Regions from separate parts of the Enterobacter sp. UPMP2061 genome, predicted to be linked through region 2. Evidence: riboswitches for the same ligand, from Rfam matches in the RefSeq annotation. Region 2 holds a riboswitch; each other region holds the start of a gene.
The links. Region 2 has a riboswitch for thiamine pyrophosphate ahead of thiC (phosphomethylpyrimidine synthase ThiC). Riboswitches for the same ligand answer to the same signal wherever they lie in the genome.

Region 1 (5,094 bases), on a different contig from region 2:
CGTTTATGGGCTAAAGGCAATGGCCCGCAGGGCGCGGGCCATTGATAAGGGTGCGTTGAGGCTCAACCACTCTGGAGAGGCGGGGAAACTTTCCCCGCCAATACCGCTAACGTTTTGCTTCGTAAGCCAACACTGCCGCCAGCTCTGTTTTCTCCTGTCTGAAGTGCAGCTCACACAGCGAGTCGCGCACCATCCAGGTGAAGATCAACAGCGTCGTACAGATCAGAAACAAACCTAACAGCAGAGTACGTTTTGGCATTCCAGCCTCCTTATTGCTTTTCGGCAATGAAGAGACTAACCTCGCAATGTGGGTTGTGAAGTTAATCTCCCCATCAGTTTTTTGATGTGGGACTCTCCACTGTTTGCCTCTTGCGAAAGCCTGAGGCAAACAGCCTCAAGCACCCGTCACGCACTCTATGCGCCTTCTCTGCGCCTGTCAGAAAATCGTTTCATTTCGTGAAGCCGCTTCCAGAATCAAACGTCTTTTACCCGGCACGTCAGCATCAGCGTGACAAGCGAAATCGCTGCGATCACCCAGTACACGGATGCATGCCCATAGCTTTGCGACAGCGCCCCCTGAATCACCCCCGCCAGAATCACGCCGGTAGAGATACTGTTGGTAAACAGCGTGGTCGCGGAGCCTGCGCGCCCCGGCATTAAATCCTGGAACCAGAGCATGCCTATCCCGGCAACGATTCCGATAAACACCGCGTTAAACAGCTGTAACGCCAGCAAGGCTTCACGCGAATGGAAAAGGATCAGCCCCGCGTAGAACAGTACCCCGGCCGCCACGGCGACGACCATCATCCGACGCTTTCCGAAACGTTTGACGTAGTAACCCGCCAGAATCATCGCCGGGATCTCCAGCCCGGCAGCGGTGCCCATCAGAATACCCGCGAGCTTATCGGGCAGTCCCAGATCGCTGCTGATCCACAGCGGCATATCGATGATGTACATGGTGTTGCAGGTCCACATCAGCGTGGAGGCGATAAACAACATGCGGACGTTTTTATCCTGCCAGCCGCTCACCTGCGTGATGGGCTTGTCCGTCACCTGCTCTACGCGCGCCACCGATGGCAGCGCAAAGGCTATCAGCGCCAGGCTGATGACAAAAATCCCCGCCGCGATGGAAAACATGGTGGTGAAGCCGTAGTTCAGCGCCAGCATAAACGCCAGCGGCGGACCGATGACCCACGCGAGAGAGAGCTGCGCACGCATCACCGAGCTGAACATCACCACTTCCCTCGCCGAGCTGTCGGCGTACTCCCGGGCCAGGGCGAACAGTTGCGGCATGGCGGTGTTCGCCAGAGAGGCCAGCAGCACGCCGCAGGTAATGAGCGTCAGGTAATGGCGGTTGAAGGCAAACAGCAGCGCGTTGCCCACGGCCATGGCGCAACAAAAGAGGATCAGCTTGCGGCGATCGCCCTGGCTGTCGGATCGTTTCGCCAGCCACAGGCTGACGAGGATCCCGGCAATGGCGTTGACGGTGTAGAACAGGCCCACCCAAAACGGCTGCGCCCCCACCTCGCGGCTGAGAAACAGGCTCAGCGTCGGCGCCTGAAGCGCGCCGGCCACGCCCATCATGAAGGCCACCAGCATAAAAGCGGCGTACACGCCATTCAGGCGTCGCCCCATCGTCATCAACCAGAGCATGCGCAAGTCCTTATGAAAGCGAATCGAAATTGGGTGGAATAGTAAACGAAAAAAGCCAGCAAAAAACATTTTGCTGGCGGGTGATTAGCACCAATACTCAGTCACACATGATCGAGGCGAGTTAGCGAGAAGAGGTCGATTTCGTAACGTCCCACTGCATCAGATCTTCCAGTATTCTCAGCCGCTGCTCTGCGCACTGGCGGGCCAGCCAGGACACTCCCTTTGTCGCTGAAAAATAGTGCTGATAAAACTGACGTGCGGTAGACCTCTTCATAATTTACCTCCTCGCTTCATCGATAAGGATTATTGGCTTAATATAGGGATTAATAAATTGCTGATTTTTTGTCAGGAGTTCCCCTTTTATGCCTTCCGGTCGTCTGCAACAACAATTTATCCGCCTCTGGCAGTGCTGCGAGGGGCAATCGCAGGAGACCACGCTGAACGAGCTGGCCGAGCTCCTCAACTGCTCCCGGCGTCATATGCGCACGCTCCTTAATACCATGCAGCAGCAGGGCTGGCTAAACTGGGAGGCCGAAGCCGGACGCGGCAAGCGTTCGCGCCTGACTTTCCTTTATACCGGCCTGGCGTTACAGCAACAGCGAGCGGAGGATCTGCTGGAGCAGGACCGCATCGATCAGCTGGTCCAGCTGGTGGGCGACAAAGCCGCCGTGCGCCAGATGCTGGTCTCGCATCTGGGACGCAGCTTTCGTCAGGGACGCCACATTCTGCGGGTACTTTACTACCGCCCAATGAAAAATCTGTTGCCCGGTACGGCGTTACGTCGCTCTGAAACCCACATGGCCCGGCAGATATTCAGCGGTCTGACGCGGATAAATGAGGAAAACGGGGAACTGGAAGCGGATATTGCCCATCACTGGCAACAGGTGTCTCCGCTGCACTGGCGCTTCTTTCTACGCCCCGGCATTCATTTCCACCATGGACGCGAGCTGGAGATGCGCGACGTTATCGCCTCTTTAGAGCGCGCCCGCACGCTGCCGCTCTATTCGCATATCGCACGGATCCACTCTCCAACGGCCTGGACGCTGGATATTGAGCTTTCGCAGCCGGACAAATGGCTTCCGTGGCTTCTGGGCTACGTGCCATCAATGATCCTGCCTGCCGAGTGGCGATCCCTGAACAATTTTTCCAGCCAGCCGATTGGTACGGGCCCCTACTCCGTTTCACGGAACAACAGTAATCAACTGAAGATCCGCGCCTTTGATGATTACTTTGGCTATAGGGCGTTGATCGACGAAGTGAACGTCTGGGTGTTACCGGATCTCAACGAAGAGCTGAGCGCAGGCCTGACCCTGGAAGGGCCAACAGCCGGTGAAAAGGCGTTCGAAAGCCGCCTGGAGGAGGGCTGCTACTACCTGCTCTTTGATAGCCGCAGCCATCGCGGGGCAAACCACGACGTCCGCAGGTGGATAAGCCATATTCTGGCGCCCGCTAACCTGATTTATCACGCAGAGGAGCAATACCAGACCTGGTGGTTCCCGGCCTATGGCCTGCTCCCACGCTGGCACCATGCGCAGCCCGTCCGCAGCGAAAAGCCTGCCGGACTGGAGACCATCACCCTCAGCTACTATCGCGACCACATTGAGCACCGTTTTCTGGCGAGGATCATGAGCACGCTGCTGGCAGCCGAAGGCGTGACGCTGGCGATACAGGAAGTCGATTATGATGAATGGCATCGCGGAGACGTCATCAGCGATATCTGGCTCAACAGCGCGAATTTTACGCTGCCGCTGGATTTCTCGCTCTTTTCTCACCTGTACGAGGTGCCCCTGATTCAGCACTGTATCAACCGGGACTGGCAGCAGGACGCCGCGCGGTGGCGGGCGGGAGAAATGGATCTGGCCGCCTGGTGTCAGGAATTACTGACCGGGCAGACGATCGTACCGCTGATTCACCACTGGCTGCTGATCCAGGGGCAGCGCAGCATGCGCGGTCTGCGGATGAATACCCTCGGCTGGTTTGATTTTAAATCCGCCTGGTTTGCGCCGCCGGAGCCATAACGCTTTCGTAATATTCACCAAATCATTACAATAGCGCCGTTCTCAACGGGGTGCTGCATCACTGATGTGCGCTGAGATAATACCCGTCGAACCTGATCCGGATAACGCCGGCGAAGGGATTTGAGGCTGTCTCTCAAAATCCTTTGCCACTCAACCCTGAGGTGCAAAGTGTTAAAAAACGTTCTTCCTCTGCTGGCGCTGGTTGCGCTGCCTGTTTTTGCTAAGCCTGTTCTGACGGTCTACACCTACGACTCCTTCTCCGCCGACTGGGGCCCCGGCCCGGTGGTAAAAAAAGCCTTTGAAGCCGACTGCAACTGCGAGCTGAAATTCGTGGCGCTGGAAGATGGCGTCTCGCTGCTCAACCGTCTGCGCATGGAAGGCAAAAACAGCAAAGCCGACGTGGTGCTCGGGCTGGATAACAACCTGCTGGAAGCCGCCACCCAAACCAGACTGTTCGCCAAAAGCGGCGTGGCGGCAGATGCCGTCAACGTACCGGGCGGCTGGAAAAACGACACCTTCGTTCCCTTTGATTACGGCTACTTTGCGTTTGTCTACGATAAAAACAAGCTGAAGAATCCGCCCAAAAGCCTGAAAGAGCTGGTCGAAAGTGACCAGAAATGGCGCGTAATTTATGAAGATCCGCGTACCAGCACGCCGGGTCTGGGGCTGCTATTGTGGATGCAGAAAGTCTACGGGGATAAAACGCCGGAAGCGTGGCAGAAGCTGGCCGCGAAAACCGTTACCGTCACCAAAGGCTGGAGCGAAGCCTACGGCCTGTTCCTGAAAGGCGAAAGCGATCTGGTGCTGAGCTACACTACCTCTCCGGCCTACCACATTATCGCCGAGAAGAAGGATAACTACGCCGCCGCGAACTTTGCTGAAGGGCATTATTTGCAGGTGGAAGTAGCCGCCCGCACCGCCGCGAGCAAACAGCCGGAGCTTGCCGAAAAATTCCTGAAATTTATGGTCTCCCCGGCATTCCAGAATGCTATTCCGACAGGAAACTGGATGTACCCGGTCACTGACGTTGCGCTGCCGGCAGGCTTTGAGCAGCTAAACAAGCCGCAAACCTCACTGGAATATACGCCGCAGCAGGTTGCCGCCCAGCGCGCCGCATGGATTAGTGAATGGCAACGCGCCGTCAGCCGCTGATCCCCGGCTGGTTAGTTCCCGGGCTGCTCGCCGCCATACTGATGGTGGTCGTCAGCCTGGGTGCATTCCTTGCGCTGTGGTTTAACGCGCCAGAGAGCGATCTGCTCGCCCTCTGGCACGACAGCTATCTCTGGCACGTCATCCGTTTCTCCTTCTGGCAGGCGTTTCTCTCCGCGCTGCTGTCGACGATCCCGGCCATTTTCCTTGCACGCGCCCTCTATCGCAGACGTTTCCCCGGCAGGCTTGCCCTGCTGCGGCTGTGCGCGATGAC
Region 2 (5,094 bases):
CGGGCGGTGAACGGATCGAGGGCCAGGTTAAACTGGTCTTCCCAGCGGAATTCAAAGCGTGCTTTGGACATGGCGTTGTCGCGAATTTGCGCGCCCGGATGGCCTTTCGCCAGATCCGCTGCGTGGGCGGCAATCTTGTAGGTGATCAGCCCCTGCTTCACGTCCTCTTTGTTTGGCAGCCCGAGGTGCTCTTTCGGCGTCACGTAGCAGAGCATGGCGCAGCCGAACCAGCCGATCATCGCCGCGCCAATGCCTGACGTGAAGTGGTCGTAGCCCGGCGCAATATCGGTGGTCAACGGCCCCAGGGTGTAGAACGGTGCTTCGTGGCAGTGCTCCAGCTCTTCGGTCATGTTGCGACGGATCATCTGCATCGGCACATGGCCCGGGCCTTCAATCATCACCTGCACGTCGTACTCCCAGGCGATTTTGGTCAGCTCGCCCAGCGTGTGCAGCTCGGCAAACTGCGCCTCGTCGTTAGCATCGCGGATGGAGCCAGGACGCAGGCCGTCGCCCAGCGACAGGGAGACGTCGTACGCGGCGCAGATCTCGCAGATTTCGCGGAAGTGCTCGTAGAGGAAGTTTTCCTGATGATGGGAAAGGCACCATTTCGCCATAATCGAACCGCCGCGTGAGACGATACCGGTCAGACGTTTCGCCGTCATCGGCACGTAGCGCAGCAGCACGCCCGCGTGGATGGTGAAGTAGTCCACACCCTGTTCCGCCTGCTCCAGCAGCGTGTCGCGGAACGCTTCCCAGGTGAGGTTTTCGGCGATGCCGTTGACCTTCTCCAGCGCCTGATAAATCGGGACGGTACCGATCGGCACCGGGCTGTTACGCAGGATCCACTCGCGGGTTTCATGAATATAACGGCCTGTGGAAAGATCCATCACCGTGTCCGCGCCCCAGCGCGTCGACCAGACCAGCTTTTCCACCTCTTCTTCGATGGATGACGTCACCGCTGAGTTGCCGATATTGGCGTTGACCTTCACCAGGAAGTTGCGGCCGATAATCATCGGCTCGGATTCCGGGTGGTTGATGTTGGCAGGGATAATGGCGCGCCCGGCGGCCACTTCGTCACGCACAAATTCCGGCGTGATGTTTTCCGGCAGGCGAGCGCCAAACCCTTCACCCGGATGCTGGTGGCGCAGCACTTCGCTGCGGATGCGCTCGCGGCCCATGTTTTCGCGGATGGCGATGAACTCCATCTCCGGCGTGACGATCCCCTGGCGCGCGTAGTGCAGCTGGGTCACGCATTTACCCGCTCTGGCGCGTTTCGGCGTCAGCAGGCCGGTAAAGCGCAGCTCGTCCAGACCGTCGTCGGCCAGGCGCGCGTTGGTATACGCCGAGCTGCGCACGCTCAGTTCTTCGCAGTCGTTACGGGCGTCAATCCACGGCTGGCGCAGTTTTGCCAGACCCTGCTGTACGTTGATAGCAACAGAAGGGTCGCCGTACGGGCCGGAGGTGTCATACACCGGCACGGCTTCGTTGTCTTCAAACTGCGGGTTTTCTTTGCTGCCGCCGATAAGCGTCGGGCTGAGCTGGATTTCGCGCATCGGCACGCGGATATCAGCCTGTGAACCGGTGATGTAGATGCGCGTTGAGTTCGGGAAAGCGGTGCCTTCCAGGGTGTCGATGAAGCGTTGTGCGTGTTCGCGCTGTTCGCGGCGGGTCAGTTTTGTTGTAGACATAGCTCATTCCAGATGTGAAGGACATGGCTTGTCAGACGACGGATGAAGCAAGAGAAGATCGCCTCAGGGGCGATACAACAGCAGTGTGACTCTTGTTCCCTTCGCAGGTATTAACCTGATCAGGTTCCGCGGATCCCGAATTAACGGTCTCAGCCCGTGCTTTCACACTGGGCACTCCGACAAGAAAAATCCCCCTCGTGAGAGGGGCGAATGGTTGTAAATTACTCGTTAACGATTAAGAACTCAAGCAGGGCGCGCAACGTTATCGCTGGTGCTGATATTCAGGTTGTTGTCCAGCACGAGGGCGATGAGCTTGTCTTCCAGCGTGAATCGCTCTTCCAGCGCTTCGCCAAGGTCGGAAAGCGCCTGCTGAAACTCAAGATAGTTATCGTGATCGATAGCGTTCTCTAGCGTGGAATCGTAGTAGTCCATGATCTGCTGGGTGTTGGCTTCCAGCAGCGGACAGAGTTTGCTGGCCGCTAAATACGGCGTTGTCCCTTCCATTTCGCGGATAATGCGTTCATAAAGGTTGAAATGGCCGTCGGAAAGGTAGTCGACCAGGCTCTGACAGAAGTCGTCCAGCGCTTTTTCATTCAGCCGCATAAAGGATTCTTTGCCAGGCTTAAGACCAACCAGATTGTAATACGCCACGAGTAGATGCTTGCGCACATGTAGCCAGCGATCCACCAGGGTGTTACTTCCTCCAACGCGCTCAGTCAGGCTTTCCAGCTGGTTTAACATGGTCGACTCCATAAGGTTTAGAATGGGATCTGCTTATCCAAAATGTAACCATAATGCTAACAACATGTCAGTGAAGCGAAGGTAGTGCAATAGATATGGATCGTATTATTGAAAAATCAGATCTGGGTTGGTGGATCGTCAGTCGCGAACAAAAATTATGGCTGCCCGGTGGGGAGATACCCTACGGTGCGGCAGACATCTTCGATCTCGTCGGCCAACCGGCGCTGCGGATCGGCGAGTGGCAGGGCGATCCGGTATGGTTGATCCAACAGGCTCGTCGTCAGGATATGGGATCCGTTCGTCAGGTGTTGGATCGGGATGTCGGCCTGTTCCAGCTGGCGGGGCGCGGCGTGCAGCTGGCGGAGTTTTACCGCTCGCACAAATACTGCGGCTACTGCGGCCACACCATGCACCCGAGCAAAACCGAGTGGGCAATGCTCTGCGGCCACTGCCGTGAACGCTACTACCCGCAAATCGCACCGTGCATCATTGTCGCCATCCGCCGTGATGATTCCATCCTGCTGGCGCAGCATACCCGCCATCGCAACGGCATTCACACCGTCCTCGCCGGGTTCGTGGAAGTCGGCGAAACGCTGGAACAGGCGGTGGCGCGCGAGGTGATGGAGGAGAGCGGCATTAAGGTGAAAAACCTGCGCTATGTGACGTCGCAGCCGTGGCCGTTCCCGATGTCCCTGATGACCGCGTTTATGGCGGAATACGACAGCGGCGAGATTGTTATCGATCAGAAAGAGCTGCTGGAGGCGAACTGGTATCGCTACGACGATTTACCGCTGCTGCCCCCGCCGGGAACGGTGGCGCGTCGCCTGATAGAAGATACCGTGGCAATGTGTCGGGCCGAGTATGAGTAGTGTTACACTGACGGACTGACGCAATAAGGAACTGCAAAATGACCGAACTGAAGAACGATCGTTATCTGCGTGCGCTGCTGCGCCAGCCCGTTGATGTCACCCCGGTGTGGATGATGCGCCAGGCGGGACGCTATCTGCCAGAGTACAAAGCCACGCGCGCGCAGGCAGGCGATTTTATGTCGCTGTGCAAAAACGCCGAGCTGGCCTGTGAAGTGACGCTCCAGCCGCTGCGCCGCTTCCCGCTCGATGCCGCCATTCTTTTTTCGGACATTCTCACCATTCCGGATGCGATGGGCCTTGGGCTCTATTTCGAAACCGGAGAAGGCCCGCGTTTTACCTCTCCGATCAAAAGCAAAGCCGACGTTGATAAGCTGCCGATCCCCGATCCTGAAGGCGAGCTGGGCTATGTGATGAACGCCGTGCGCACCATTCGCCGCGAACTGAAAGGCGACGTGCCGCTGATTGGCTTCTCCGGTAGTCCGTGGACGCTGGCCACCTACATGGTGGAAGGCGGCAGCAGCAAAGCCTTTACCGTCATCAAAAAGATGATGTACGCCGAGCCGCTGGCCCTGCATGCCCTGCTCGACAAGCTGGCGAAGAGCGTCACGCTCTATCTCAACGCGCAGATTAAAGCGGGCGCGCAGTCGGTGATGATTTTCGACACCTGGGGCGGCGTGCTGACCGGACGTGATTATCAGCAGTTCTCCCTGTACTACATGCACAAAATTGTCGATGGCCTGCTGCGTGAAAACGAAGGCCGTCGCGTGCCGGTGACGCTGTTTACCAAAGGCGGCGGTCAGTGGCTGGAAGCGATGGCGGCCACCGGCTGCGACGCGCTGGGCCTCGACTGGACCACCGATATTGCCGATGCGCGCCGTCGCGTGGGGGACAAAGTGGCGCTCCAGGGCAACATGGACCCGTCCATGCTCTATGCGGAGCCTGCCCGTATCGAAGAAGAAGTGTCGACTATACTGTCTGGTTTCGGCCAGGGCGAAGGCCACGTCTTCAACCTCGGTCACGGTATTCATCAGGATGTACCGCCAGAACACGCTGGCGTATTTGTGGAGGCGGTGCATCGGCTTTCTGCCCAGTATCATAAGTAAGGAGTGGTTATGGATCTCGCGTCGCTACGCGCTCAGCAAATCGAACTGGCTTCATCAGTGATCCGCGAGGATCGTCTGGATACGGACCCTCCGCGGTACATTGGCGGGGCGGACGTCGGATTTGAGCAGGGCGGTGAAGTGACGCGAGCGGCGATGGTGGTGCTGAAATACCCTTCGCTGGAGCTGGTGGAGTACAAGGTGGCGCGTATCGCCACTACCATGCCCTATATCCCCGGCTTTCTCTCCTTCCGCGAATATCCCGCGCTGCTGGCCGCGTGGGAGCAACTCTCGCGAAAACCCGATCTGCTGTTTGTTGATGGGCATGGTATCTCCCATCCGCGTCGCTTAGGCGTCGCCAGCCACTTTGGTCTGCTGGTGGACGTGCCGACCATCGGCGTGGCGAAAAAACGCCTGTGCGGCGCGTTTGAGCCGCTCTCTGCCGAACCGGGCGCACTGGCGCCGCTTATCCATAAAGGCGAGCAGCTGGCGTGGGTCTGGCGCAGTAAAGCGCGCTGCAACCCGTTGTTTATCGCCACCGGGCATCGGGTCAGCATGGATAGCGCCCTGGCGTGGGTGCAACGCTGTATGAAGGGCTACCGTTTACCGGAGCCAACCCGCTGGGCCGACGCCGTGGCCTCTTCACGTCCGGCATTCATTCGTTGGCAGGAAATTCAGCCGTGATTCAGGTAAACT
Region 3 (5,094 bases), on a different contig from region 2:
CGGATATTCCCGACCCGCTGATGGCGCGGATCATGGCCTGCAAACCAATCGTCTCGCTCAATCGTCAGGAGGCGGAACTTGCCGCCGGATGGCTTGGCGTAAACGTGGAAGAGCTCGGCACACGGTGGCAGCAGAGGTTTGGCGCTGCGCTGATCGTACGCCATGATAAAGACGGGGCGGTCTGGTACGACGGTGACGCTTCCGGACACGTTCCGGCGTTTCCTGCTACCGTGGTCGATACCATCGGCGCGGGTGACAGCCATGCGGGAGGTACCCTTGCCGGGCTGGCCGCGGGATGGTCACTGCCAGAGGCGGTGCAGCTTGGCAATGCCGTAGCCGCCTGGGTAGTCAGCCATCGCGGTGGCGACTGCGCCCCCACGCGCGAGGCCCTACTCCTCGCACACAAAGACGTATAGGTCGCTGCGGCAGTAGCTGATGCTGTACTCAATTGGCCGGTGCTGTTGATCGAGCGCGACTTGCTTGATCACCAGCACCGGTATCTTATCGTCCATCTTGATATGCGCCTGAAACTCGCTGTCCGGCATCCGGGCGCTGACGCGGGAACGGGTGCGCTGCGGAAAGATATTCTGGCTGCGGAAGTAATCGTAAAGCGAGACGCCGATGTCGTCCGGATTGGGGATTAATCCTACCGGTACCCAGGACTCCTCTATTGATACCGCATCGTCATCCACGTAGCGGATGCGCTTAAGCAGAAATACATCGCTGTCCGGCGCAAGGGAAAGGTGGCGGGCGATCTCCTCCGGACATTTCACGACGCGTTTATTAACCCACAGCGTGTTGGGCGTTTTGCCTCGCAGCACCACCTGCTGAGAAAACCCGCGCGCCTCTTTTAGCGAATATTCAAAGATATTGTTGATTTGCGTACCGTATCCACGCGCGCGGGTGACGACGCCGGCCTCTTCCAGCGCCTGCATCGCTTTACGCACAGTAATGCGCGACACACCGGCCAGCTGGCTCAGATCGCGCTCGCCAGGCAAAATATTACCGTGCGCGAGCACGCCGCTGCGTACCGCGTTTTTAACCGTTTCGGCAAATTTCAGGTACAACGGCGTGTTGTCCGGTGCGGCAATTCGTTCCTTGAGTTGAGCAATTAACCGGGTATGCGCTTGTTCCATCTCTGTTTTTCTCTGGCATAAGGTTTTATGCCAGTATACGGCTTACCACCATGCATGAAAATGGTGAACCGGCCCAATACCGTGACCCACTTCCAGAGAATCGGCTTTTGCCAGCGCGCACGAGAGCCAGATCTTCGCCTCCTGCACCGTATCCGCCCAGTTCGCGTTTCGGGGACGCAGCGCCGCCAGCGCCGCCGAGAGCGTACATCCCGTGCCGTGGGTGTTTTTGGTCTGTACCCGCGGGGCAGTGAAACGTTGCGCGCCATCGCGGGTGAAGAGCCAGTCCGGGCTTTCTGCATCATCAAGATGACCGCCTTTCATCAGCACCGCGCTGCATCCCATCGCCAGCAGCGCATTGCCCTGCTCTTTCATCTCACGTTCGTTTTGCGCGTGTGACGCATCCAGCAGCGCGGCGGCTTCAGGGAGGTTTGGCGTGATCAGCGCCACCTGCGGCAGCAGCTTTTTACGCAGGGTGTCGACGGCAGAGGCGGAGAGCAACGGATCGCCGCTTTTGGCCAGCATCACGGTATCGAGCACCACGTTTTTTATCTGATAACGTTTGAGACGTTCAGCGACCGCTTCAACAATGTCCGCCTCTGCAAGCATGCCGATTTTGGTGGTGTCGATGCGTACATCGCTGAATACCGAATCCAGCTGTGCGGCGACAAAATCCGGCTCAATACGATATACCGACTGTACACCGCGCGTGTTTTGCGCCACCAGCGCGGTGATAACCGAGCATCCGTAAGCGCCGAGCGCAGAGAAGGTTTTCAGGTCTGCCTGGATCCCCGCTCCGCCGCTGGGATCGGTTCCCGCAATAGTCAGGGCATTAATGCGTGTCATACCAGCTCCTCCAGCGCGTAAAGCGCATCCAGAAACGCCGGGGCAAAGCTGCCGGGGCCCCGGCTGTGAGTCAGTGCAGCTGCCCCTGCGCGCTTCATAAAGCCGCAGGCTGCCGTCGCATTATCAAGCCTGTCGCCAGGCAGCGAACAGCAGGCGGCGACGACCGCCGAGAGCGCACAGCCTGTTCCCACCACGCGGGTCATCAGCGGGTCGCCGCCCGCGACCGTACGGGTTCGCTGACCATCAGTGATGTGATCCACTTCTCCCGTGACGACCACAACGGCATGGGTCTGACGGGCGAGCGTCTGCGCAGCGGTCAACGCGCTCGCCGCCGTATCGGTGGAATCAACCCCGCGCCCGCCCGCACTCATTCCGGCAAGGGCAAGGATTTCGGAGGCGTTTCCACGAATGGCCGCAGGTTTAAGGGACAATATTTGCTGGCAAAATCGGGTGCGGTACGCCAGCGCGCCAACCGCAACCGGATCCAGAACCCAGGGTGTACCTGCGGCTACCGCGCTCTCAATGGCCCGACGCATCGACTGGGCGCGCGGCGCGGTGAGTGTACCCACGTTGATGAGCAGGGCATCGGCAAGCGCGGCAAACTGTTCCGCTTCCTCGGCTTCGATCACCATTGCCGGGGAAGCACCCAGCGCGAGCAAAACGTTGGCGGTGAAGGTCTGCACGACATCGTTGGTCATACAGTGCGTGAGCGGGGAACGGGTTCGGAATTGATGTAAAACGTGTGAGTCGAGCAGGTCAGGCTGCATGGTTTCGCTCCTGCCGTGCGTGAAGAAGCGATGACCGGGTAGGCATCTGACTTCCCTACGCTGGCATTATCCAGATCAGGTAATACGGGTATTTCTCAGCCTTCACAAAGAAGGGCACCCCGAGTCAAATTACTTATAAAACAGTTGCTTACGAAATGAGCATTCGTAGTCATGTAGTGTAACCGGGGGGTAACCCGGGTGCAAGGGGTTTAGGGCTGTCCGTTAACCCCCTGTAAAGAACAATAAACGACAAGATATTAACTACCCTCAATATGTATACATTATTGTTCAGTTAATTATCCCACCTTATTTGTTAAGAACTCATGAAAAATATTATTCACTCACTATGCTGAGAAATTTTATTTTTATCCATAATGACGCACCGGGAGTACTTTTATAAGACAGCCCACCTTCTTTCGTATGAAATAAACCCACATATTAATGTAAACATTTATTTTGCAGAATTTTATCTCTGTCAAACACTTAATTTAACTCTCTCATTTACCACCTCATTTTCACCTTAATGTTTACATTAATAACAACCGCAAAATGACTTTTACGCCGTCGGAACTATTCATAATATTTATGACTTAGATCAACATCATTGGTTTGCGTTTAATTGATAGTTTACTCGCGTTACTAAATAAGATTTAGACAACGTTCACCCGTTTTTTTAATCCACAAAACAAAGCGATTCAGCTTCAGTATTTTTCGACAATTAATGATGTGAGCTTTTCAAATGAAATCTATGAATAAACCCTTTATTGCTATTTTTGTAATGGGCGTTGTCTTAGCGGGTACAATGAGCCAGGCTGAAGCCGCGAATACGGTTTGGGACGATCAGCAAATCACTAATATTGTAAATGACCATCAGGATCAGATTACACAAAACAACGCTGATAGCATTAACCGTGATATCGCAACGGATAACCGCTTAACGCAGGTTAATGACGACCTTCAGTCCACAAAATTAGGCGTGTTAGTCGTGGATAAAATGGCTAACGACGCACATCAGAAAGCGTTGCTTGCCGGCGCGCTTGCCGATACCGCCAGTCTGAAAAGTGAGACGGCCCTACAGGGTGTGGCGACTAACGGCGCAGCCATTATCAACCTTCAACACGTCGATAATATTCAGGATAGCCGCCTTACTGCTCTCGAAAATGCACCTAAACCCATCAACGGTACAGATGGAGCGAAAGGTGATAAAGGGGAGACCGGTGCGACTGGCGCAAAGGGCGATAAAGGGGATACCGGCGCGACTGGCGCAAAGGGTGAAAAAGGGGATATCGGTGCAACCGGCGCGAAGGGTGAAAAAGGCGATGCTGGCGCGACAGGCATGAAAGGTGATAAGGGTGATAAGGGTGATAAGGGTGATACTGGCGCACAAGGCATTGCGGGAAGAAACGGTCGCGACGGTGTAGACGGTCATAACGGTAAAGATGGTGTGACAACCACCGTGACACAACGACAGCTGGATACGGCTATCCAGGCGAAGGTCGCTAAAAATAGCCTGGCTGTTACTGCCGCCACGCAGGATCTGCAAGCCACCAGGCAGACATTACAGGCAATGAATACTACCACCAGCCAGCAATTTAAATCTCTGCGTGATGAAGTGGACAATAATAAGAAGCAGGCCAATGCCGGTATTTCAGGGGCGATGGCGATGGCGGGTTTGCCACAAGTGCAAACCAATCAGCGCGTCATGTTCTCTGCTGGCGGCGCGACTTACAACGGCGAGAGCGCGCTTGCTGTCGGTGCGTCCGTTAACTTTAATTCCCATGTCATCGCGAAAGTGAGCTTCTCAGATGATACCGCGAATAATATGGGCGCTTCGGTTGGGATTGGAATGGGCTTTTAACGCGTAAAATAATCATCGGGAAAAATAGAATGCCTCATTTTAGCGGATGGGCATTTTGTTAATACAAAAAGATGTCTAAATATATTTTTATTTCGGTAGCCCTGTATCTGATGCTGATTTCGGTCGGGATCTGGATCGGCGTGATGTATGTCTCATGGTATTTGTGTCGTTTTTAAGGCGATAAAATGAAAAAAGTAATGATGTTCGTTATAAGTACCACCGTGCTTGCAGGTTGTGTCTCGCCGGCGCACGCCATAAACGCCCATTATCGCGCTCAATTAGAGCGTTCGGGATGCACGCAAATTAGCGCTGGCGATGGCTCTTGCGATATCAGCAAAACCAAAGCGGAAAACGCGGCACAACACGAACCAGCGACATCCATTCACGATCCCCTGCGTGAAGCCTCGTTCTCGTCGGACACGGTTAACGCCACGCTTTCTAACGGCTTTTTTAGCGCTACCGTTAACGGCAAGAAAGCCAGCGTTAAACG

Region 1: it holds a riboswitch for thiamine pyrophosphate, as region 2 does, so the genes downstream of both, thiB (thiamine ABC transporter substrate binding subunit) here and thiC (phosphomethylpyrimidine synthase ThiC) in region 2, are expected to answer to the same signal.
Region 3: it holds a riboswitch for thiamine pyrophosphate, as region 2 does, so the genes downstream of both, thiM (hydroxyethylthiazole kinase) here and thiC (phosphomethylpyrimidine synthase ThiC) in region 2, are expected to answer to the same signal.

The regions. Positions count from the first base shown of each region.
Region 1 covers NZ_JBSKJP010000007.1:148,836-153,929, forward strand. The annotation lists gene leuD (3-isopropylmalate dehydratase small subunit) at 1-14, shown strand, start outside; gene ACWKXX_RS15170 (Hok/Gef family protein) at 107-259, opposite strand; gene ACWKXX_RS15175 (sugar efflux transporter) at 475-1,653, opposite strand; gene sgrT (glucose uptake inhibitor SgrT) at 1,775-1,927, opposite strand; gene sgrR (HTH-type transcriptional regulator SgrR) at 2,016-3,671, shown strand; TPP riboswitch at 3,708-3,808, shown strand; gene thiB (thiamine ABC transporter substrate binding subunit) at 3,840-4,823, shown strand; gene thiP (thiamine/thiamine pyrophosphate ABC transporter permease ThiP) at 4,799-5,094, shown strand, end outside.
Region 2 covers NZ_JBSKJP010000020.1:5,209-10,302, reverse strand. The annotation lists gene thiC (phosphomethylpyrimidine synthase ThiC) at 1-1,688, opposite strand, end outside; TPP riboswitch at 1,768-1,877, opposite strand; gene ACWKXX_RS21980 (Rsd/AlgQ family anti-sigma factor) at 1,932-2,429, opposite strand; gene nudC (NAD(+) diphosphatase) at 2,525-3,298, shown strand; gene hemE (uroporphyrinogen decarboxylase) at 3,337-4,401, shown strand; gene nfi (deoxyribonuclease V) at 4,411-5,082, shown strand.
Region 3 covers NZ_JBSKJP010000002.1:399,681-404,774, reverse strand. The annotation lists gene ACWKXX_RS07435 (PfkB family carbohydrate kinase) at 1-416, shown strand, start outside; gene ACWKXX_RS07430 (GntR family transcriptional regulator) at 390-1,136, opposite strand; gene thiD (bifunctional hydroxymethylpyrimidine kinase/phosphomethylpyrimidine kinase) at 1,179-1,979, opposite strand; gene thiM (hydroxyethylthiazole kinase) at 1,976-2,746, opposite strand; TPP riboswitch at 2,782-2,878, opposite strand; gene ACWKXX_RS07415 (YadA-like family protein) at 3,495-4,604, shown strand; gene ACWKXX_RS07410 (hypothetical protein) at 4,790-5,094, shown strand, end outside.